3 regions of the Thalassolituus sp. UBA6592 genome follow, and region 3 is predicted to be linked to each of the others. Evidence: predicted binding sites of a transcription regulator. Region 3 holds the regulator's gene; each other region holds the start of a gene.

Region 1 (8,336 bases), on a different contig from region 3:
TCTGCAGACGGCTTTTTCTGCGCTGCCCAGGAATCAGCGTTCGATCGACGCCGAAGTTTTCTCGCTGTTTCCTGTGTTGCAGCAGATGCTGAAACGTCGTGGCGGGGATTTGTCTGGTGGACAGCAGCAACAGCTGGCGATTGCCCGGGCCTTGCTGTTACGCCCCAAGGTTCTGATTCTGGATGAGCCGACGGAGGGTATTCAGCCGTCCATCATCAAGGATATCCAGCGGGTGATTGAGCTGCTGCGCGACCGCGGCGAAATGGCCATTGTGCTGGTCGAACAGTATCTGGATTTTGCTGCGGAACTGGCGGATGAGTTTATTATTCTGGAACGCGGCCGGGTGGTGGCATCCGGTGCCGGAGATGAGCTGAAAACCTCCGAGGAAGCCAGACGCCTGCTGGCAATCTGATGGCCGCGGTTCTTTTGCAATAACTTTGGCAGCTGTAGTCGCAACTACAGCAGCAACTACAGCAGATGACTGTAGTTGCTCTTTGACCGGGCCGTTCTGATTCTCAGTCGGCCTGTTCCAGCTGGGTCAGCTTCTCTTCCAGCTCCAGCAGTTTGCTCTGGGTGCGGCGCAGGGATTCGGCCTGCACTTCAAATTCTTCCCGGGTGACCAGATCTGCGCTGGTCAGCAGGCTTTGCAGCTGACTTTTGATCATCAGTCGCAGGTCGTCACTCAGCCCTGAAAGTGGACTTTTTTGCATCAGTTGCTCAATACGGGTGCGAATCTGGTCTGGTGTCATTGTGCTCGTGTCCTCATAAATTCAGTCAATCCTATCACGTAACACCGCTGATGTTGCTTTGAATCAATTGCCGTTGCGCTGCTTTAATGCCGTTTAAATTGGCATGCATCAAAATGGTGCTATGTTTTATGTGTTTGTGATCACTTGTTGTGCATTTTTGCCTTGCGCGCACCAGAAAATTCCGGCAAAAACATGTAAATCCCCGCAAAAGATTGATAACACCCTGATACTACGGAGGTTTTTCAAAGTTGGCACACCGAGTGCTAATACAGCGATACCTGGTTTTAATCGAAAGAAAACGGTGCGCAAGCACCAACAACCAAAAGCTACCAAAAGCTTTCGCTAACTGATGAAGGAAAAGAACCATGAAAAAACTGTCTAAAGCTATCGTTCTGGCAAGCGCAATGACTGCTGGCCTGGCTGCTGTAAACACTGCACAGGCTGCTGACGTAGAAGTTTCAGCTTCTGCTGGTGTTTCTAACATGTACCTGTGGCGCGGTCTGGATCTGGGCTACGGCGCAGCTATGGTTGACGGCTCTCTGGATATCGCCATGGGCGGTGCTTACGCTGGTGTTTGGACTGCATCCGGCTACTCAAGCTGGGGCTCTGAGTACGACCTGTATGTTGGTTATGCTGGTGAAGTTGAAGACTTCAGCTACGACGTAATGCTGGCTACTTACACCTACCCAAGCTCTGCTGGCGGTGCTGACCAGCCAGACTCAGAAGGCAACACTTTTGACTTCTCTGAATACATCATCAGCCTGGGTTACATGGGTGCTTCCCTGTCTTACACCGGCTCTATGGGTGCAGAAAGTAGCGACGACTACAGCTACATCACTCTGGGTTACGGCTACGACGCTTACTCTGTAATGGTTGGTATTTCTGACGACGAAGGTTCAGAAGCTGATTACACCCACGTTGACCTGTCTTACGCTGTGAACGACAACCTGTCTTTCACTCTGAGCAAAATCGTTGATATGGATGAAGATGATTCCTACGACGACGACCTGAAAGTCGCTTTCTACTACAGCCTGCCTGTAGAACTGTAAAACAGTTACAATGGCCCATGCCCCCGCATGGGCCATCTTAAAAAACCAATACGTAGCATTTTAGAAAAGGGGTTTTCTATGAAACTCATTACTGCTGTGGTCAAGCCATTCAAACTGGACGACGTGCGTGAAGCACTGTCTGAGATTGGCGTTCAGGGCATCACAGTGACCGAAGTGAAAGGTTTCGGCCGTCAGAAGGGTCACACAGAACTGTACCGTGGTGCTGAATACGTGGTGGATTTTCTGCCTAAAGTAAAAATCGATGTAGCAGTGGCTGACGATCTGACCGACAAGGTTATCGAAGCAATCACTAAGGCTGCGAACACTGGCAAGATTGGTGACGGCAAAATCTTCGTTACTTCTCTTGAACAGGTTATCCGTATCCGTACCGGTGAGACCGGCGCAGACGCGATTTAATCTCTAGTTTTAAAAATTCAAAGATTTAAGAGCCTTATGCGGGGGGCTTAGAATGGAAAATCAAGTTTATGCACTGCAGTACGCCATGGATACCTTTTATTTCCTGGTGTGTGGCGCACTGGTAATGTGGATGGCGGCAGGTTTCGCCATGCTCGAAGCGGGTCTGGTTCGTGCGAAAAACACGACTGAGATCCTGACCAAAAACATCGCGCTGTACGCGATCGCATGTACCATGTACCTGGTTTGCGGTTACGAATTAATGTACGGCGGTGGTTTCTTCCTGAGTGGCACTGACAGTGTTGCTTCTATGACTGACGAAGCTGTTGCAGGCGTTCTGGCTGCACAGGCTGATTACCGTAACGGCGTTGAAGATGCTTCTATGCCTTATTCCGGTGCTTCTGACTTCTTCTTCCAGGTAGTATTCGTAGCGACTGCTATGTCTATCGTATCCGGTGCTGTTGCTGAGCGCATGAAGCTGTGGGCTTTCCTGGCTTTCGCTGTAGTTATGACTGGTTTCATCTACCCAATGGAAGGTTCCTGGACCTGGGGCGGTAACGCTGTATTCGGCATGTTCGAACTGAGCTACTCCGACTACGCTGGTTCCGGTATTGTTCACATGGCTGGTGCCGCAGCTGCTCTGGCTGGTGTAATCCTGCTGGGTGCACGTAAAGGCAAATACGGCCCTAACGGTGAAGTACGCGCTATTCCAGGTGCAAACCTGCCGCTGGCGACTCTGGGTACATTTATCCTGTGGATGGGTTGGTTCGGCTTCAACGGCGGTTCTACTCTGCAGCTGTCTGACGTAGGCGTTGCTAACGAAGTAGCTTCCGTATTCCTGAACACTAACGCAGCTGCAGCTGGTGGTCTGATTGCCGCTCTGCTGGTTGCTTACATCCTGTTCCGCAAAGCGGATCTGACCATGGCTCTGAACGGTGCTCTGGCTGGTCTGGTTGCTATTACTGCAGAACCTGCTGACCCAAGCCCATTCCTGGCTACTATCATCGGGGCTATCGGTGGTGGTCTGGTAGTGTTCTCTATCCTGACTCTGGATAAACTGAAAATCGACGATCCTGTAGGTGCTATCTCTGTACACGGTGTTGTAGGTCTGTGGGGTATCTTCGCAGTACTGCTGTCCGATGCTGATGCAACCTTCATGGGTCAGCTGGTAGGCGCCCTGACTATCTTCATCTGGGTATTCGTAGCCTCCTTCATCGTATGGGCCATCCTGAAAGCTGTGATGGGTCTGCGTGTAAGCGAAGAAGACGAGTACGAAGGTGTGGATCTGTCCGAATGTGGTATGGAAGCCTACCCAGAGTTCACCAGCAAGTCTTAAGATGTGCTGAACTCTGAACTGAAGAAAGCCGGTCTCTGACCGGCTTTTTTTATGGACGGAATCCGGCAGCGGGAAATAAATGGGCTGAGGTGGCATATGGAGCAGCGTTAAAACAGGGCCACGGCGGAATTGAAGCAAACCCGCTGGCTGTTTTTGCATAAAGCACCGTCTGCCGGAATGAATAAAGCGCTGTCTGCTGGAGTTAAATAAATACACGGCTGTTAGCGTTCAGAGTGATAAACCGCGTTAAATGGAAATTCACACGACTGTATTGGCGGCATTATCTGAGGAAGGTCCGGCGGGTTTAATAACTGAAAACAGGCGGATATTCAGTCGGCTGCATCGACCAGGAGGCTTTTTAGTTCGTAGTTGGCTGAAGGATTTTTAGTTGAGCTGAAAGCTCTGTAGTTGAAAAGAGGTGAGCAGAGGTGATAGGGAGTGTAAAAAAGCGAATAAAAACCCTGAATCCACATTAATAAGCAGACTCATAATTATTTCCCGGTGGGTTCACCGGCAGCCATTTATAAAAAAGCCGCAGACTTATCTGCGGCTTTTTTATAAATCAGACTTCTTCGAAATAATAATCTTCCAGGTCTTTTTCCAGGCGCTTGCGCTCAAGGTGCGCCTCAATGGCACGGCGGGCCATCAATTTTTTCGACATCTGGGATTCTTTATTAACGACTACGTTACCTTCTTGGTCAAACGACACTACTTCTTCGTGAGATTCTAATTTCACTGCAGCTTCCATATCGATTCCTTTTGTCAGATCACAGAAATTCCAGCTGTGATTTTTCTTGTTATTCGTTGCAAAAGAATGACATTTTCCCCGGCCTGAACCAAGTAGTTTTATGTGCCAATAAGCGATATTGGCAGAGTGGTTAAATTGATACTTACGCAAAGCCCCGTGGTTTGTGGGATGCAGAGGCTTAAGCGGAGGTGACGGATTACGGGCGCCGGAATGCCGGCACCTGGTCAGATGGACACTTCCTATAGAATGACGTTAAATGTCCACTCACTTCAGACTTAAGACGGAACAGAGTGGCATCAGTCGAAAGGATTAGCCTGATGAATGGAAAATCGCCTGTTAACTGGATTCCAGTCGCAGTGACTTAATACTGCGTTTGATGGCATTGAGATGATTGGCGAATTCCGGCCCACGGCGCTGGGTAACCGCCACTGCCAGCATGTCGATGATCATCAGATGAGCGATCCGTGAGGTCATCGGCGTGAACTGCTCGGTGTCCTCTTCGATATTGATGTGAATCGGCAGATCAGCGGCCTGACTGAGCGCGGTATTAGCTGGCGCCAGTGACACCACCAGAGCACCGTGTTGCTGGGCGAGTTCCACTGAGTGCAGCAGATCTTTGGTGCGTCCACTCTGGGAGATGGCCACGACCACATCTGCTTCGCTCAGGGTGACAGCCGACATGGCCTGCATATGAGGGTCACTATAGGCAGCGGTGGCGACCTGCAGGCGGAAAAATTTGTGCTGGGCATCAATAGCCACGGCACCGGATGCGCCAAAGCCGTAAAACTCCACCCGGCGGGCATTACTGATGGCCGCTGCTGCGTGGGCAATCTGTTCGGCTTTAAGTTGGGTTTTGACCTGATTAAGACGCTGGATGGTGGTGTCGGCGATTTTATCGCAGATGTCTTCGATACTGTCGTCTTCAGCAATAGCGAACTGACCGATGTTATTAACGATGGCCATTTCCTGCGCGATGCGGACTTTGAATTCCTGAAAGCCATTGCAGCCGATACCACGGCAGAAGCGCACAATGGTGGGCTCGCTGACCTGTGCTTCCTGAGCCAGATCGACGATGCGCATGTGCATCACCTGCTGCGGTGATTTGAGCACATACTCGGCCACTTTGACCTCAGATTTGCGCAGATTGGGCATGGCGGCTTCGATTTCAGCCAGTATCGGACTGTTTTTCACAGCGGGTTTCCTGTCCTGTTCAGTGGCCGATTATAAAAGGCTTTTGCACGGAAAGCCCATTTTGCTCTGCAACCGTCTGTGAATCATGTTGAGTACTGTACAAAAAAGCAGTCTTTTATCTGGTGCTTTGGTAAACTGCGCGCCATGGATATTTCATTGCTTGTTGATCAGTTAAACGATGGCCAGCGCAACGCTGTTGCGGCCAGTTCCCCCCATCAGCTGGTGCTCGCCGGTGCCGGTTCAGGCAAAACCCGGGTGCTTGTGCACCGTATTGCCTGGTTGCTGGAAGTGGAGGGGGTGTCGCCGTTCGCAGTGATGGCGGTGACCTTTACCAACAAAGCAGCGAAAGAGATGAAAGGCCGTCTGGAAGAGTTGCTGAATGTTCCGGCCAACGGCATGTGGGTGGGGACCTTCCACGGTCTGGCACACCGTTTTCTCAAGCTGCACTGGCGCGAAGCCGGGCTGCCGCAGCACTTTCAGATTCTCGACAGCGATGATCAGCTGCGTTTGGTGAAGCGTGTCATGCGTGAGAACAACGTCGATGACAGCCGCTACCCGCCGAAGCAGATTCAGTGGTTTATTAACGAGCAGAAAGACGAAGGGCGCCGTGCGGCGCACGTAATGCCGTCATCCGATCCGTTCGCCAAGACGCTGCGCGAAGTGTATTACCTGTATGAGCAGATCTGTCAGCAGAACGGTCTGGTCGACTTTGGTGAAATTCTGCTGCGTGCCCATGAGCTGTGGCTGGAGAACCCCGACCTGCTGGCCCATTACCAGCAGCGTTTCCGCAATATTCTGGTGGACGAGTTTCAGGACACCAACAATATCCAGTACGCCTGGATCCGCCTGCTGGCCGGCAACAAAGTCTCAGTGATGGCGGTGGGCGATGATGACCAGTCAATCTACGGCTGGCGTGGTGCGAACATCGGCAACATCCGTGATTTCCAGCAGGACTTCCCCGGTGCTGAACTGATTAAGCTGGAGCAGAATTACCGCTCCACCAAGACCATTCTGGCGGCCGCTAATGCGGTGATCAGCAACAACAGCGGCCGTTTGGGTAAGAACCTGTTTACCGACGGAGCCGAAGGCGAACCTATTCGTCTGTACAGCGCCTTTAATGAACAGGATGAAGCCCGTTACATTGCCGACCAGGTGGATAACTGGGCCAAAGAAGGTAATGCCCGGGCCGATATGGCGATTCTGTATCGCTCTAACGCTCAGTCGCGCACGCTGGAAGAAGCTTTGCTGCGTGCTGGTATTCCTTACCGTATCTACGGTGGCCAGCGCTTCTACGAGCGGTTGGAAATCAAAAACGCACTGGCTTATCTGCGTCTGTTGCTGAACCGTGATGACGACGGTTCGGTGGAGCGGGTGATCAATGTCCCGGCCCGCGCGATCGGTGAAAAGACCGTCGATATTCTGCGCAGCTTTGCCCGTGATCAGGGCTGCTCACTGTGGAAATCCTGTGAGCTCGCCATCGCCAATAATGCCCTGCCCAAGCGGGCAACCAGCTCAGTACAGAGCTTCCTCGATCTGGTGGATGAAATGAGCGCCGGTATTGAAGAGCTGGAGCTGCAGGAAATCGTTTCCCATGTGATTGAAAACTCCGGCCTGATCGAACACCACAAGAAAGAAAAAGGTGAGAAAGGTCAGGCGCGTGTGGATAACCTGGAAGAACTGGTCAACGCCGCGCGGCAGTTCGATGCTGATGAAGAACCGGATCTGGCCGAAGAAGACGGCGACCAGCCGCTCAGTGAGCTGGCGCAGTTCCTCGACCGTGCGGCACTGGATGCCGGCGATGGTCAGGCGGATGAATACGAAGACGCGGTGCAGTTGATGACGCTGCACTCGGCTAAAGGTCTGGAGTTTCCGCAGGTGGTGCTGGCCGGACTGGAAGAAGGCCTGTTCCCGCATAAGATGTCGATGGACGAAGCCGAAGGTCTGGAAGAAGAGCGCCGTCTGGCTTACGTGGGCATTACCCGCGCCATGGATCAGCTGATCATTACCCACGCCGAAAGCCGCCGCTTATACGGCCAGGAAAACTTCAGTACACCGTCACGTTTTATCCGCGAAATTCCGTCTGAATACATCAGTGAAGTGCGGCTGAAAAATACCGTCAGCCGGCCGCTCAGTGCGCGCCCCAAGCTGGGCGGTGCGATCACCACCGGGCGCAAATTACTGGATGACAGTCTGCCTTATGGTCTGGGCCAGCGCGTGTTGCACGCCATGTTCGGCGAAGGCACCGTGGTGCAGTTTGAAGGGCAGGGTAATGGTCTGCGCGTGCAGGTGAATTTTGATGACGCCGGCAGCAAGTGGCTGGTGGTCAGCTTTGCCAAGCTGGAAGCTCTGTAAAATCTACTGACCATGCCGGTCCGCATGGGCCGGTTTAATAACGGTAATTCTGCGCACCGATACCCATTTCGGCGAAATTGGCCTCCATCTGCTCCAGGTCGTATTCCCCGAGGCCGAGGTAAGTGAGCACTTCCTGGTCAATACTCTGCCATTCCAGATCTTCTTTCTGACGACCCAGAATCTGATAATTGCCGCAGATATGTTCCGCCAGTTTGAGTATGGCCAGCAGGGTTTTACCTTCGCTGTCTTTCTGATGACTGCTGGTGAAGTAATGGGTAGCACTGTGGTGCTCTGCAATTACGTCACACAGTATTTTCGGCAGGTTCCAGGCTTTGGCCGTGTAATAACCAATCACCGCATGATTGGTATTCAGATGTTGGTTTTCCACATCAACGACGCGCAGTTCCGGGTGGGCGTAAGACTCTTCGATCACCTGCTGGTAGTTATCGAAGCGCTGCATCAGCAGCGGAATGCCACAGTTATGGAATAAGCCCAGC
Region 2 (4,770 bases), on a different contig from region 3:
CGCTTCTCTAATGTATAAATATAATCCCATCGGTTCTGGGAAAACGGGTTTTCCAGCACGGGTTTCCCCATAATGTAGGTGACCTGGCGCTGGTTCATGCCGGGTTTGAGCTGGGCCAGCATGTCGGCGGTAACGATGTTGCCCTGCTGGACGTTGAGTTTGTAGACCCCCGGGAAGACACAACCGTAAAGGGTTGCAATGCCGAGTGAAACAATCAGAATTGTCGCTCTCTTAATCAAAGTGCTGTCTCGTAAGTTGCGTTGGCGCATGGAGCAGGGATAATACCCGATTAAACAAGTTGCTGTGAAATATTAGAGGAAAACCATGTCCGATCAGAACGTGGAACTGCGCAAAGTAGGATTAAAAGTCACTCTGCCACGGGTGAAGATCCTGAGCATTCTGGAAACCAATCCTGATGCCCATATGAGCGCTGAAGACGTATACAAGTCTCTGATTGAGGCTGGTGAAGATGTAGGCCTGGCGACGGTATACCGGGTTCTGACCCAGTTTGAGAGCGCTGGTCTGGTAACCCGCCATAACTTTGATGGTGGCCATTCTGTGTTCGAACTGGCCCGTGGTGAGCATCACGACCACATGGTGAACGTGGAAGATGGTACCGTGATTGAGTTCACCAACGAACAGATCGAAAAACTGCAGCACGTGATTGCTGAAGAACACGGTTTTGATCTGGTCGATCACAGTCTGGTGCTGTACGTACGTAAGAAGCACTGATTGTCGCTGGCCGCAGTGCCGGATGATAAGCAAAGAAAAAGCAGCCGGATGGCTGCTTTTTTGTGCCTGCGATTCACACAGAGCGAACGCACAGCCCTGGCCAGAGGCCCTGTTTTGCAGGGCGTTTACTTAACCAGTGCCAGCATTTCTTCGGCGTGTGCCAGCGTCTGGCGTGTAATGTCGACACCACCCAGCATGCGGGCGATCTCTTCAGAGCGCTGCTTGCTGTTAAGTTTACGCAGTTGCGTGTGGGTCGCTGTATCGCCGCTGATTTTACTCACCTGATAATGCTGATTGGCCTGAGCTGCGACCTGTGGCTGGTGAGTCACACATAAGACCTGACCATCTTTACCCAGTGAGCGCAGCAGGCGGCCAACCCGCTCAGCCGTACCGCCGCCAATACCCACATCCACTTCATCAAAGATCAGGCTCGGGATGTCACTCACGGCGGCTGTCACCACCTGAATTGCCAGGCTGATGCGCGCCAGTTCACCACCTGAGGCGACTTTCGCCAGTGCTCCGGCCGGCATGCCGGGGTTGGTCTGTACATTGAAGCTGATACGGTCGATACCATGACGGCTGGCACTGCCTTCGTCCACGGCGTCGAAATGGGTTACAAACTTCGCTCTGCCCAGTGCCAGTGCTTCAAAGTGTGCTTCGACTTCAGCATCCATGCGCGCTGCGGCTTCACGACGGGATTCGCTCAGTGTTGCAGCCAGCTGACGGTATTCGCGTTCCAGCGCTGCGGCCTGCTGTTCCATCTCCGCCAGATCGTCGTCACTGAGATTAAGTTCGGCCAGCGCCGCTTCCTGTTCCTGCCAATAGTTATACAGTTGCTCCGGCTGAATCTGATGTTTGCGGGCAACGCGGTAGAGGTCAGAAAGGCGGCTTTCTACCTGTTGTAAACGGTGCGGATTGATGTCCACCAGATCCAGATAATGCTGCAGTGAGCGTCCGGCTTCATCCAGCTGAATCTGAGCCTGCACCAGCAGATCACGGGCCTCATTGAGCAGCGGGTGCTGATCGTCGATTTCATTGAGGCGTGCAATCGCCTGCTGAGCCAGTTGTACGGCGGCCAGTTCTCCGTTGTCATCACCGTAGCAGGCGGCCAGAGCGTACTGACCGCTGAGCAGCATGCCTTCGGCGTTGGACAGACGTTTCTGTTCACTCTCAAGCTCCGGAATCTCTTCCTCTCCGGGGCTGAGTTCACGCAGTTCTTCGACCTGATAGGTGAGCAGCTGGCGCTGGGATTTTACTTCAGCGCTTTCTTCTTTGAGTGTTGCCAGTTTCTTTGCCAGCTGTTGCCATTCGGACCAGACCAGAGACACTTCGCTGACCTGCAGGCTGAGGCCACCAAAGGCGTCGACCAGCTGGCGCGGTGTTTCTTTCTGCAGCAGCCGCTGATGAGCGTGCTGGGAGTGTATTTCGATCAGTAACTGACCAAGGTCTTTCAGATCCGCTGCTGCTGCCGGGCGGCCATTGATGTAGCCACGGGAACGGCCCTCGGCGGAAACGATGCGGCGCAGAATAATGCAGTCGTCATCCACCGGGATATCACGTTGCTGCAGCCACAGGCTGGCCTGAGGATTCATACTGAAGGTCGCAGCGATTTCGGCTTTGTCGGCTCCCTGACGTACGCAGTCAGCATCGGCACGATCGCCCAGAGTCAGACCCAGGGCATCCAATAGAATGGATTTACCGGCACCGGTTTCCCCGGTGATAACGGACATCCCGGCGTGCACCTCAAGTTCCAGGTGGTCTACCAGGGCAAACTGATGAATCGACAGATGAACCAGCATACGATGCTCCATATCTGAATATATATACAGTGTTTTTATATACAGTGTCGGAATCTGTCAAGTTTATTTTTTAACCAGCCCTTGAATCTCGTAAAAGCCTCCCCCATATAGGCGACAGTTCCATTAACAGTGACAGAGGATAAACAATGTCGGACGAGCAAAAGATTCAGGAAGAGCAGCAGGAGCAGCTGAACGAAGAGCAGGTAAACCAAGCCCCTGAAGCCGAAGAATCCACTGGCGAATCGGCAGCAGAGGGTGTTGATGCACTGGCGGCAGCCCAGCAGGAAATTGCGGACCTCAAAGAACAGATGCTGCGTACTCAGGCTGAGATGCAGAATGTTCGTCGCCGTGCCGAAGCGGATGTGGAAAAAGCCCACAAGTTCGGCGTTGAAAAATTCGCCAATGAGATGCTGACCGTGGTCGACAACCTGGAGCGTGCCCTGGCGGCAGCGGCGGGCGATGACGAAGCCACCAAAGCAATCCGTGAAGGTGTTGAAATGACCCTCAGTGGTCTGGTTGCCGGTCTGTCCAAGTTCAAGGTGGAAGCGGTTGATCCACAGGGTGAAACCTTCAATCCGGAACTGCATCAGGCGATGTCCATGATTGAGAATCCGGATGTTGATCCGAACACCGTGATTGCTGTGATGCAGAAAGGGTACACCCTGCAGGGCCGTCTGTTACGCCCGGCGATGGTGATGGTCAGCAAAGGCGCAGCAAAAATCGACGAAAACGCCTGATTTTTCTTGTTTAAGGCCCTTGAAAGCAGCTTTGCCGGACTTATATAGAAGTCAACGCTGAAAAACAGTTACAGATTGAGCGCAGCGCAAGCTGCCAAAACGGAGACATACAAATGGGTAAGATAATTGGTATCGACCTGGGCACCACCAACTCTTGTGTTGCGATTCTGGATGGTGACAAAACCAAAGTAGTTGAAAACTCTGAAGGTGATCGTACTACGCCTTCCATTATTGCGTTCACTGACGACGAAACTCTGGTAGGTCAGTCGGCAAAACGTCAGGCGGTGACTAACCCGACTAACACGCTGTTTGCTATCAAGCGTCTGATCGGCCGTCGTTTTACTGATGACGTGGTACAGAAAGACATCTCTATGGTGCCTTACAAAGTTATTCAGGCGGACAACGGTGACGCATGGGTTGAAGTAAAAGGCGAAAAAATGGCACCACCGCAGATCTCTGCTGAAGTGCTGAAGAAAATGAAAAAGACTGCCGAAGACTACCTGGGCGAGAAAGTAACGGAAGCGGTTATTACCGTTCCTGCGTACTTCAATGACTCCCAGCGTCAGGCAACCAAAGACGCCGGTAAAATCGCTGGTCTGGAAGTAAAACGTATTATCAACGAACCAACAGCTGCGGCTCTGGCTTATGGTCTGGATAAAGAATCCGGCGACCGTACCATTGCGGTATACGACCTGGGTGGTGGTACTTTCGATATTTCCATTATCGAAGTGGCTGACGTTGACGGTGAAAAACAGTTCGAAGTACTGGCAACCAACGGTGATACTTTCCTTGGTGGTGAAGACTTCGATATGCGTCTGATTGAATATCTGGCAGCAGAATTCAAGAAAGAAAGCGGCATCGATCTGCACAACGATCCACTGGCTCTGCAGCGTCTGAAAGAAGCTGCGGAAAAAGCCAAGGTTGAATTGTCTTCTTCCTCTCAGACAGACGTTAACCTGCCGTACATCACTGCTGACGCTACAGGCCCTAAACACCTGAACGTTAAAGTGACCCGTGCGAAACTGGAATCTCTGGTAGAAGATCTGGTAAGCCGTTCTCTGGAACCTTGCCGCATCGCGCTGAAAGACTCTGGTCTGTCAGCGTCTGAGATTGACGAAGTGATCCTGGTGGGCGGTCAGACCCGTATGCCACTGGTACAGAAAAGCGTTGCTGATTTCTTCGGTAAAGAGCCACGTAAAGACGTGAACCCGGATGAAGCAGTAGCCGTTGGTGCTGCGGTACAGGGTGCGGTTCTGTCCGGTGATGTGAAAGACGTTCTGCTGCTGGACGTAACTCCGCTGACTCTGGGTATTGAAACCATGGGTGGCGTAGCGACTCCGGTTATCGAGAAAAACACCACGATTCCTACCAAGAAATCTCAGGTGTTCTCAACCGCAGACGACAACCAGACTGCTGTAACCATTCACGTGGTACAGGGTGAGCGTAAGCAGGCTGCGCAGAACAAGTCACTGGGTCGTTTCGACCTGGCAGACATTCCGCCG
Region 3 (8,336 bases):
TAGCCGGGGAAGTCAGACTGGGTTCTGGCTTCTGCTGCCTGTTTCTTTTATCCATCTATCCATCTTCAGTCAGCTCTTACATCAGCGAGGCGTTACCGGACTCTGTTGTTTGCTTCAGGGGGTTGGAATCTGGTTACTGTTTTCAGCTGCCGGACCGCTCCGGTGTGCATTCAGGCCAGCGGGATCAGTCTGCGTTAATCCACAGTTGTGCCCTTGAAAACCATTTCCTCGTCCCCATCTTTGCAAACTACTGAATAAGTTTGGTCCGTTGACAGGAGATAAAAGCAAGATGACTGCAGCCAGCAAAGAAACCCTGGGGTTTAAAACAGAAGTTAAGCAACTGCTGCATCTGATGATCCACTCTTTGTATTCCAACAAAGAGATCTTTTTACGCGAACTGATTTCCAACGCGTCAGATGCCTGCGATAAATTACGCTTTGAAGCACTTAAGAACGATGCTCTGTACGAAGGTGACAGCGATCTGAGCGTACACATCGATTTCGATGCCGAAGCGAAAACCGTTGTTATCGAAGACAATGGTATCGGTATGAGCCGCGAGGATGTGATCAATCATCTGGGTACCATTGCCAAATCCGGTACCGCAGAATTCCTGAGCAAACTCAGCGGCGATCAGCAGAAAGATTCACAACTGATCGGTCAGTTCGGTGTGGGCTTTTATTCCGCCTTTATCGTTGCCGACAAAGTGACGGTAGAAACCCGCCGTGCCGGTACCGATGCCGCTGAAGGCACCCGCTGGGAATCTGCCGGTGAGGGTGAATTCACTCTGGAAGCCATGGATAAAGACAGCCGTGGTACCCGTATCACCCTGCATCTGAAAGAAGGCGAAGAAGAATTTGCTGACAACTTCCGTCTGCGCTCCCTGATTAAAAAATATTCTGACCATATTGCTGTGCCGGTTTATCTGCCACAGGAAGTCGGTGAGGATGATGAAGACGGTGAAAAGAAAAAAATTCCGGAAGCCGTTAACGAAGCCAAGGCGCTCTGGACCCGTCAGAAAAGCGAACTGAGCGACGACGAATATAAAGAGTTTTATAATCACGTTTCCCACGACTGGAATGATCCGCTGCTGTGGATGCACAACAAAGTGGAAGGCAAGCTGGATTACACCAGCCTGCTGTATATTCCGTCCAAAGCACCGTTCGATATCTGGAACCGCGAGGCGACCCGTGGCCTGAAACTGTATGTGCAGCGCGTATTTATCATGGACGACGCTGAACAGTTCCTGCCGCTGTACCTGCGTTTTGTTAAAGGGGTGCTGGATTCCAATGATCTGTCTTTGAACGTTTCGCGTGAAATTCTGCAGAAAGACAAACAGGTCGACAGCCTGCGCAGCGCGCTGGTGAAACGTGTGCTGGATTCGCTGGAGAAACTGGCGAAAAACGATGCTGAAAAATATCAGTCTTTCTGGGAAGAATTCGGCGATGTGCTGAAAGAAGGCCCGGCAGAAGATTTCAGCAATAAAGAGAAAATCGCCAAACTGTTCCGCTTTGCGACCACTAAGAGTGAAGGTCCGAAGCAGACTGTCAGTCTGGAAGATTACGTTGCCCGCATGCGTGAAGGGCAGAAAAAAATCTATTACATCACTGGTGACAACTATGCTGCTGTCGCGACCAGTCCGCACCTGGAATATTTACGCAACAAAGGCGTGGAAGTTCTGCTGCTGACTGACCGTGTCGATGAATGGATGGTCGGCCATCTGACGGATTTCGACGGCAAGGTATTCCAGGACGTTACCAAAGGTGAACTGGATCTGGATGAGCTGGCCGATGCGTCTGAGAAAGAACAGCAGAAGAATCTGGAAGAAACCCATAAAGATCTGGTTGAGCGTGTACAGAAAGCGCTGGAAGGTGAAGTGAAGCATGTGCGGGTAACCGCTCGTCTGACGGACTCTCCTGCCTGTATGGTGGTTGGCCAGTACGATATGGGTGGCCATATGCGCCGTCTGATGGAAGCGGCTGGTCAGCCAGTACCGGAACCGGATACCTCACTGGAAATTAACCCAACGCATCCGCTGATTGAGCGTCTCGATAAAGAGCAGAATGAAGAGCGCTTTGCTGAACTGGCTCAGCTGATTCATGCTCAGGCACTGTTGGCGGAAGGCAGTCAGCTTAAGGAACCTGGACAGTATGTTTCCCGTCTGAACAAACTGTTGCTTGATCTGATGAGCTGAAGCCTTATTTCTGCGGTCCTACGGCGGCGGCGCAGGTTTTACCTGTGCCGCCGTACTGTTATGATAAAGCGCTCAGCGGGCGCTGTTATTAAGCGAAAAATTTCCGCAGAAATAAATAATTGGGGACTTTTATGAAAAAATTCAGCGCCGCTCTGGTGTGTGCAACGGCTGCTCTGGCAATGGTACCTGCGGCAAACGCCGGCGGATCTCTGGACATCAGTCTGTCTGATGATGTTGCCCGCATTGGTTATGATGCAACTCAGATGGGCAGCGGTATTCATATCAGCCTGGCTGGCCTTTACGACGATGACAAAGGCGAGATGGTTTCTGCCGGCCTGCACGTTGTGGATGTGCGTCCGTCAACCAGCAATCTCTACATCGGCGTGGGTGCCAACGTCTTTGCCTACTCGACTGACCGTTCCGACCGCTATGATGATTACAGTGGTGTGGCTCTGGGTGTTGGCGGTTTCTTCCGCTACAGTTTTGCGGCTGCTCCGGATGTCAGTCTTGCCGGTCACGTTTACTACGCGCCACCCGTTATTTCCTTTGCTGATACCGAAAACATGATTGTTTCTAATCTGCAGATGCAGTACTCACTGCTGCCAACCGCACGTGTTTATGCCGGTTACCGTTATAACGGCATCCGTCTGGAAGACGTGAGTAACCGTTATAAGCTGGGTGACGGTGCGCACCTCGGCCTGACCATCGATTTCTGAACCGCTCAGATAGAGAAACAGCCATGAGCCAGTGGATAGGATTTACCAACAAAAAGCTGTATCAGAGCCGTCTGTTACTGAGTGAATTCGCTCAGTGCGAACAGAAGGCGCTGATGAGTGCCCTGGAAGAGAGCGCGCTGTATCAGCTGCACGATGCCTGGTTATCCTATCTGCAGGAGCTTGGCGATATGGTCGCTTATCGTCAGCCCGTGCAGTCACTGCAGGAGCTGGTAGGGCAGGTAAACCTGATTACCGGGGAAATGCGTGAGTTGATGCAATTGCAGGACAACGCCTTTTCCTGGCTCAGTCAGATGTTGAAAGCGGTGGAAGACCTGCGTTATCCGGATGCTGCGCGTCCGGTTCAGCAAGCCGGGGCTCAGAATGGTGGCGTGCAGACAATTTCGCTGGTGCAGGAAACGACCGAATCCCAGGTGGCTGCCTGGTGGCAAGCCCTGAGTGCGCTTATTGATACTCAGCGCGAAAACCGACAGGAGAGCTGATCCGCAGGGTCAGTGATCTCCGACCATTATTGCTGTTCTAACAGTTATCTTTTTATTCCCAAGTGTTCTTTTTAATGGCGCGCCCTTCGGGGTTTTCATGTGATACACTCGCGCGCCCAGTTTTGAGAGGCGGATATGGCACGCTTTTTTGAGATCGTAGAACTTTCCAACGGCGACATTGTACTGCGCCGTGCTGACGACGCAGATTCCGATGCGTTGGTGTCCATTCATTTTTCAGAGGACGCCAAGGCCAGTCTGCAGGCACACCATATGGATGTGGCCAGAGTTATGCTGGAGGCGGGCGTGCGCAAGGTCGGTGAGTTATCCGGAATGGAAGTCGAACAGGATGATTTCGATACGCCGGAGCATGAGCAGCGCCTGCACTGAGCGGACGCTGAGCTGCACGGCAACAGAATGCAAACAGCCCTGACCATGTCAGGGCTTTTTTTTGGCTGCTTTACAGTGGAGGCAGAGCGGGCGGAGCATTTTTACCTATCCGGCTTACGTATCCGGTTCAGGTAACAGGGCTGCGTATCAGGCTTCGTGCTGAATCAGCACCACGTGGCTGCCGCTGTTTTTGGCCATCTGGCGCAGCTGACGACGGTCGTCACTGCTGATACGGCCCTGCCATTCAACAATCATATGACTGTTGCCGGCGGCCAGTACTTTGCTGCACAGCGCCATTTGGGTGTCCGTACACAGATCGAGATGTACCACGGGCGCCTGACCCAATCCCATACTAGCCAGCCATTGTTTATTCATCGGGCGGTTGGGGCTCAGCCACATCAGCCAGCGTTCCTGAGAATTGCACTGGGCCAGCATCGGCAGCAGCTGCAGAGGCTGAATAGCACCTTCGTCACTGACGATGACTTCGGTGAGGCTGCCACTGCGGGCTGGCGCTATACCGAAACCTTTGCCCGCGGTGTTGCCAAAAGCAACCGGCTGACTGCTGAGGGACAGTCCCGGTTCTTCCATTCCAAGTGCTAACTGACGCATAACTAACCCCCTGATAAAGCTCAGAATGTCTGCTGATATTGGTCTGTTGATTGACTGTTAGTGATTTGCTTCTGCCTGGCTGTCAGTGGCGACGGATGACGCCAACGTACAGGCCTTCAATGGCAAATTCCTGCTCCCGCAGATCCACTTCAATCGGCTGGTAGTTTTCATTCTCGGGATACAAAAGGATCTGTGAGCGTTTTTTCTCATAACGCTTCACTGTCACTTCGTTATCGACCCGGGCAACGATGACTTCACCGTTACGGGCAGTTTCCGCTTTGTGAACAGCGATGTAATCGCCATCCTGAATACCGATGTCTTTCATACTGTCACCGTGAACTTCCAGCAGGTAATCGGCCTGTGGGCGGAAGAAGGACGGTGGGATTTCGCAGTATTCTTCAATGTGTTCCTGCGCCAGGATTGGTTCACCGGCGGCAACACGCCCGACGATCGGCAGGCCTGGCTGTTGTTCTTCAATGATGCGCAGACCGCGGGAAGCGCCCGGCATGATTTCAATAGCACCTTTGCGCGCCAGCGCTTTCAGGTGTTCTTCCGCAGCGTTAGGCGATTTGAAGCCGAGTTCGGCAGCAATTTCCGCGCGGGTTGGCGGAAAGCCGGTTTCTTCCAGCGCTGAACGGATGAAGTCCAGTACCTGTTGCTGACGTGCGGTGAGCTTGATCATGATGCTTATCCAGTCTGTTGATCCATACAGTAGGTGTAAATGTATACAGTATTTTATTCAGTGTAAACACCTTTCTTGGTCAGGCAGGACAGGGCGGCCTGTCGCAATGATCTGGCAGGAGGCATGAGTCAGCAGGTGGAGTTGTTGCGGGATACAGCAGAAAAGGGTGGGCGTGTGGTCGTAATTTTACTTACGGTAGCCTCCGCTATTGCCTATTTGTTGTTTTAAACGTATGTTTGAAACAATCGTTTTGTAATGTCTTCGTGGAGCGGAGGCGACAGTTTGGATCAACCACCCTTATGGCACAGAAAGATACGGTTAAGAGCATTCTTAACGCGGCAGAGGAATTGTTCTCGGAACGCGGGTTCGCGGAGACGTCACTGCGCAATATTACCACGAAAGCGGGTGTGAATCTGGCTGCGGTGAACTACCACTTTGGATCTAAAAAAGAACTGATTCAGGCGGTGTTTGCACGATTTCTCGGTCCCTTCTCGGAACAGCTGGAAGAAAATCTGGCGCATCTTGAGTCCGGATTACCAGGTCGCGTGCCGGCGATGGAAGAGTTGCTGCTGCTGTTATCCCAGACGGCGCTGTCATCGGGCTACCACGACAGTCCACGTCGGCTGGGCATATTTATGCGTCTGCTGGGATTAGCCTACAGCCAGGGGCAGGGGCACCTGCGCCGTTTTCTGCAGAAAGAGTATGGCCGCGTATTCAATATCTATATGAAGCTGGTGACGGCGGCGACACCGGAGCTTTCTGATGAAGAGCGGTTCTGGCGTATTCACTTTATGCTGGGTGCTACGGTTTTCACCCTGTCCGGTGCGGATTCCCTGTCGGCGATGGCAGAATACGATCTGGGTAAAGGATCGGATATTGCGCAGGTCGTGGATAAATTGGTACCGTTCCTCGCAGCCGGTGTAAACGCGCCACACAGATAAGAGCGCAGTTCTTAAGGACAATTCATAAGGACATCGGCACCCTATCAGCCAGATGGAACGCGAGTATGAACTCTGTCCGCCCCATGCCCAGCAGCGTGGCCGCTCTTCACGATAACGTTATTGAAATTTCGATTGCCGATCAGCAGTTGCGCATCCTCAGCGCAGGTGTCTGTTACGAATATTCCGTTTCCACCGCCGCCAATGGTGCCGGAGAGCAGGAAGGCAGTGGCAAAACCCCACGCGGCTGGCACAGGATCCGTGCCTGTATTGGTCGCGGAGCTCCTCTGAATTCTGTGTTTGTCGGCCGGCGCAGAACCGGCGAGATTTATACCCCGGAGCTGGCTGCTGAGCATCCCCGGCGGGACTGGATTCTGACCCGGATTCTCTGGCTGCAGGGACTGGAAATTGGCCGTAACCGGCTTGGCAGCGTGGATTCCATGCGCCGTTATATTTACATCCACGGTACACCGGATTCCGAGCCCATGGGAAAACCGCTTTCTCATGGCTGTATACGCATGCGCAATGACGATGTTGTTGAACTCGCCGGGCTGATTGATGCCGATACCCGGGTATGGATTCAGGAAGGTACGTTCGCGAGGATTCCATGTCGCAATCTTTAGTAAGCCAAATGCCGGTCGGGCAGCGGGTGGGCGTTATTGCCGATATTCCTGCGACTGAACTGACCGATGAAGACCGCCGCTTTATTGCCCAGCCAGAGTTATCCGGCCTGATATTTTTTGCCCGTAATTATCAGTCTCCGCAGCAGCTGGCAAAGCTGTGTGCGGATATTCGTGCTGAGCGACCGGACCTGCTGTTGTGCGTGGATCAGGAAGGCGGACGGGTGCAGCGTTTTCGCGAGGGTTATACCCGCCTGCCGCCGATGCTGACGCTGGAAGCGATATTCCATCAGGATGAGGCCCGAGCCATCGGGCTTGCCCGTGAACAGGGCTGGCTGATGGCGTGGGAAGTTCGCCGCCAGGGCGTGCACCTGAGTTTTGCTCCGGTGCTGGATATTGAGCGCGATATTTCCCGTGTGATCGGCGACCGCGCCTTTGGCCATTCTGCCGAAGTGGTGATTACGCTGGCGTCTGCCTTTGTTGAAGGCATGAGTGAGGCGGGCATGGCTGCGGTGGGGAAGCATTTTCCGGGTCATGGTGCGGTAGAGGCCGATTCGCACAAAGACCTGCCGGTGGATGAACGTTCGGAGCAGGCACTGGATTACGATCTGCGGCCTTTTGCCGAACTGATGGACAGACGGTTGCTGGCGGGCATAATGCCGGCCCATGTTGTTTATCCGGCGGTGGATGCTGAACATACGGCTGGTTTTTCCCGTCGCTGGCTGCAGGATATTCTGCGCCAGCAACTGCAGTATAACGGTGTTATTTTCAGTGACGATCTGACCATGGCCGGTGCTGCCAGTGTGGGCAGTTATGCTCAGCGGGCACAGGCGGCGATGGATGCTGGCGCTGACGCGTTAGTGGTCTGTAATAATACTGATGGTGCGCAGCAGGTGATTGATCAGGTCCGCCTGCAGTGTCAGCAGGGCTGGCAGCATCTGGATCTGCAATATTTGCAGGGCAGCATGGAACAACTGGATTCGGACGAATCTGAGCGCCGGGCGCAGTCTGTACGCCGGGTACTGGAAACTCTCTGAGAACCGAGAATTTATGTCATCTGAAGTTATAGCAATTATTGGTGGTACTGGTCTTACACAACTGGAAGGCCCGCAGATTACCGCCGCACACAACGCAGAAACGCCATTGGGCAATCCCTCCGGTCCGATTGAAGCGGGTGAGTGGAATGGCTCACAGGTGCTGTTTCTGGCCCGTCACGGCCATCCTCATGCGCTGCCGCCGCATAAAATTAATTACCGCGCGAATCTGCTCGCTCTGCAGCAGCTCGGCGCAACAAAAATCATTGCAGTAAATGCCGTTGGTGGTATCCATCCGCAGATGGGATCGGGCAAAATTTCGGTTCCCCATCAGGTGATTGATTATACCTGGGGGCGAGAAGGTACGTATTTTGATGGTGAATTCCGCCCGCTGGATCATATCGATCTGACGCACCCTTACGATGAAACGCTGCGTCAGCAATTGATTGCCGCCGCCGGACGTATTTCGCAGCCGTTGCACGAATTTGGCGTCTACGGTGCGACTCAGGGGCCGCGGCTGGAAACCATTGAGGAAATTAACCGCATGGAAAATGACGGCTGTGATCTGGTCGGTATGACCGGCATGCCGGAAGCGGCGCTGGCGCGTGAGCTGGGCATTCCTTATGCCAGTCTGTGTCTGGTGGTGAACCCGGCAGCGG

The links. The regulator LexA, encoded in region 3, represses DNA repair genes until DNA is damaged. The targets are predictions, from matches to a motif close to TACTGTNTANNTANACAGTA.
Region 1: the regulator LexA is predicted to act here: its motif matches at 5,581-5,600, upstream of uvrD (DNA helicase II).
Region 2: the regulator LexA is predicted to act here: its motif matches at 2,544-2,563, upstream of recN (DNA repair protein RecN).

What each region holds. Positions count from the first base shown of each region.
Region 1 is NZ_DJIO01000091.1:34,501-42,836, forward strand. It holds gene urtE (urea ABC transporter ATP-binding subunit UrtE) at 1-412, shown strand, start outside; gene B2Z72_RS08915 (accessory factor UbiK family protein) at 516-749, opposite strand; gene B2Z72_RS08920 (TorF family putative porin) at 1,115-1,798, shown strand; gene glnK (P-II family nitrogen regulator) at 1,877-2,215, shown strand; gene B2Z72_RS08930 (ammonium transporter) at 2,268-3,548, shown strand; gene B2Z72_RS08935 (PA3496 family putative envelope integrity protein) at 4,111-4,284, opposite strand; gene B2Z72_RS08940 (SIS domain-containing protein) at 4,633-5,487, opposite strand; gene uvrD (DNA helicase II) at 5,632-7,839, shown strand; gene B2Z72_RS08950 (HDOD domain-containing protein) at 7,874-8,336, opposite strand, start outside.
Region 2 is NZ_DJIO01000109.1:3,239-8,008, forward strand. It holds gene B2Z72_RS10095 (outer membrane protein assembly factor BamE) at 1-269, opposite strand, end outside; gene fur (ferric iron uptake transcriptional regulator) at 325-732, shown strand; gene recN (DNA repair protein RecN) at 858-2,531, opposite strand; gene grpE (nucleotide exchange factor GrpE) at 2,678-3,268, shown strand; partial or broken gene dnaK (molecular chaperone DnaK) at 3,382-4,770, shown strand.
Region 3 is NZ_DJIO01000113.1:42,951-51,286, forward strand. It holds gene htpG (molecular chaperone HtpG) at 290-2,191, shown strand; gene B2Z72_RS10725 (YfaZ family outer membrane protein) at 2,323-2,907, shown strand; gene B2Z72_RS10730 (DUF6586 family protein) at 2,931-3,407, shown strand; gene B2Z72_RS10735 (hypothetical protein) at 3,543-3,794, shown strand; gene B2Z72_RS10740 (cell division inhibitor SulA) at 3,942-4,403, opposite strand; gene lexA (transcriptional repressor LexA) at 4,486-5,085, opposite strand; gene B2Z72_RS10750 (TetR/AcrR family transcriptional regulator) at 5,385-6,026, shown strand; gene B2Z72_RS10755 (L,D-transpeptidase) at 6,092-6,646, shown strand; gene nagZ (beta-N-acetylhexosaminidase) at 6,631-7,680, shown strand; gene B2Z72_RS10765 (S-methyl-5'-thioinosine phosphorylase) at 7,694-8,336, shown strand, end outside.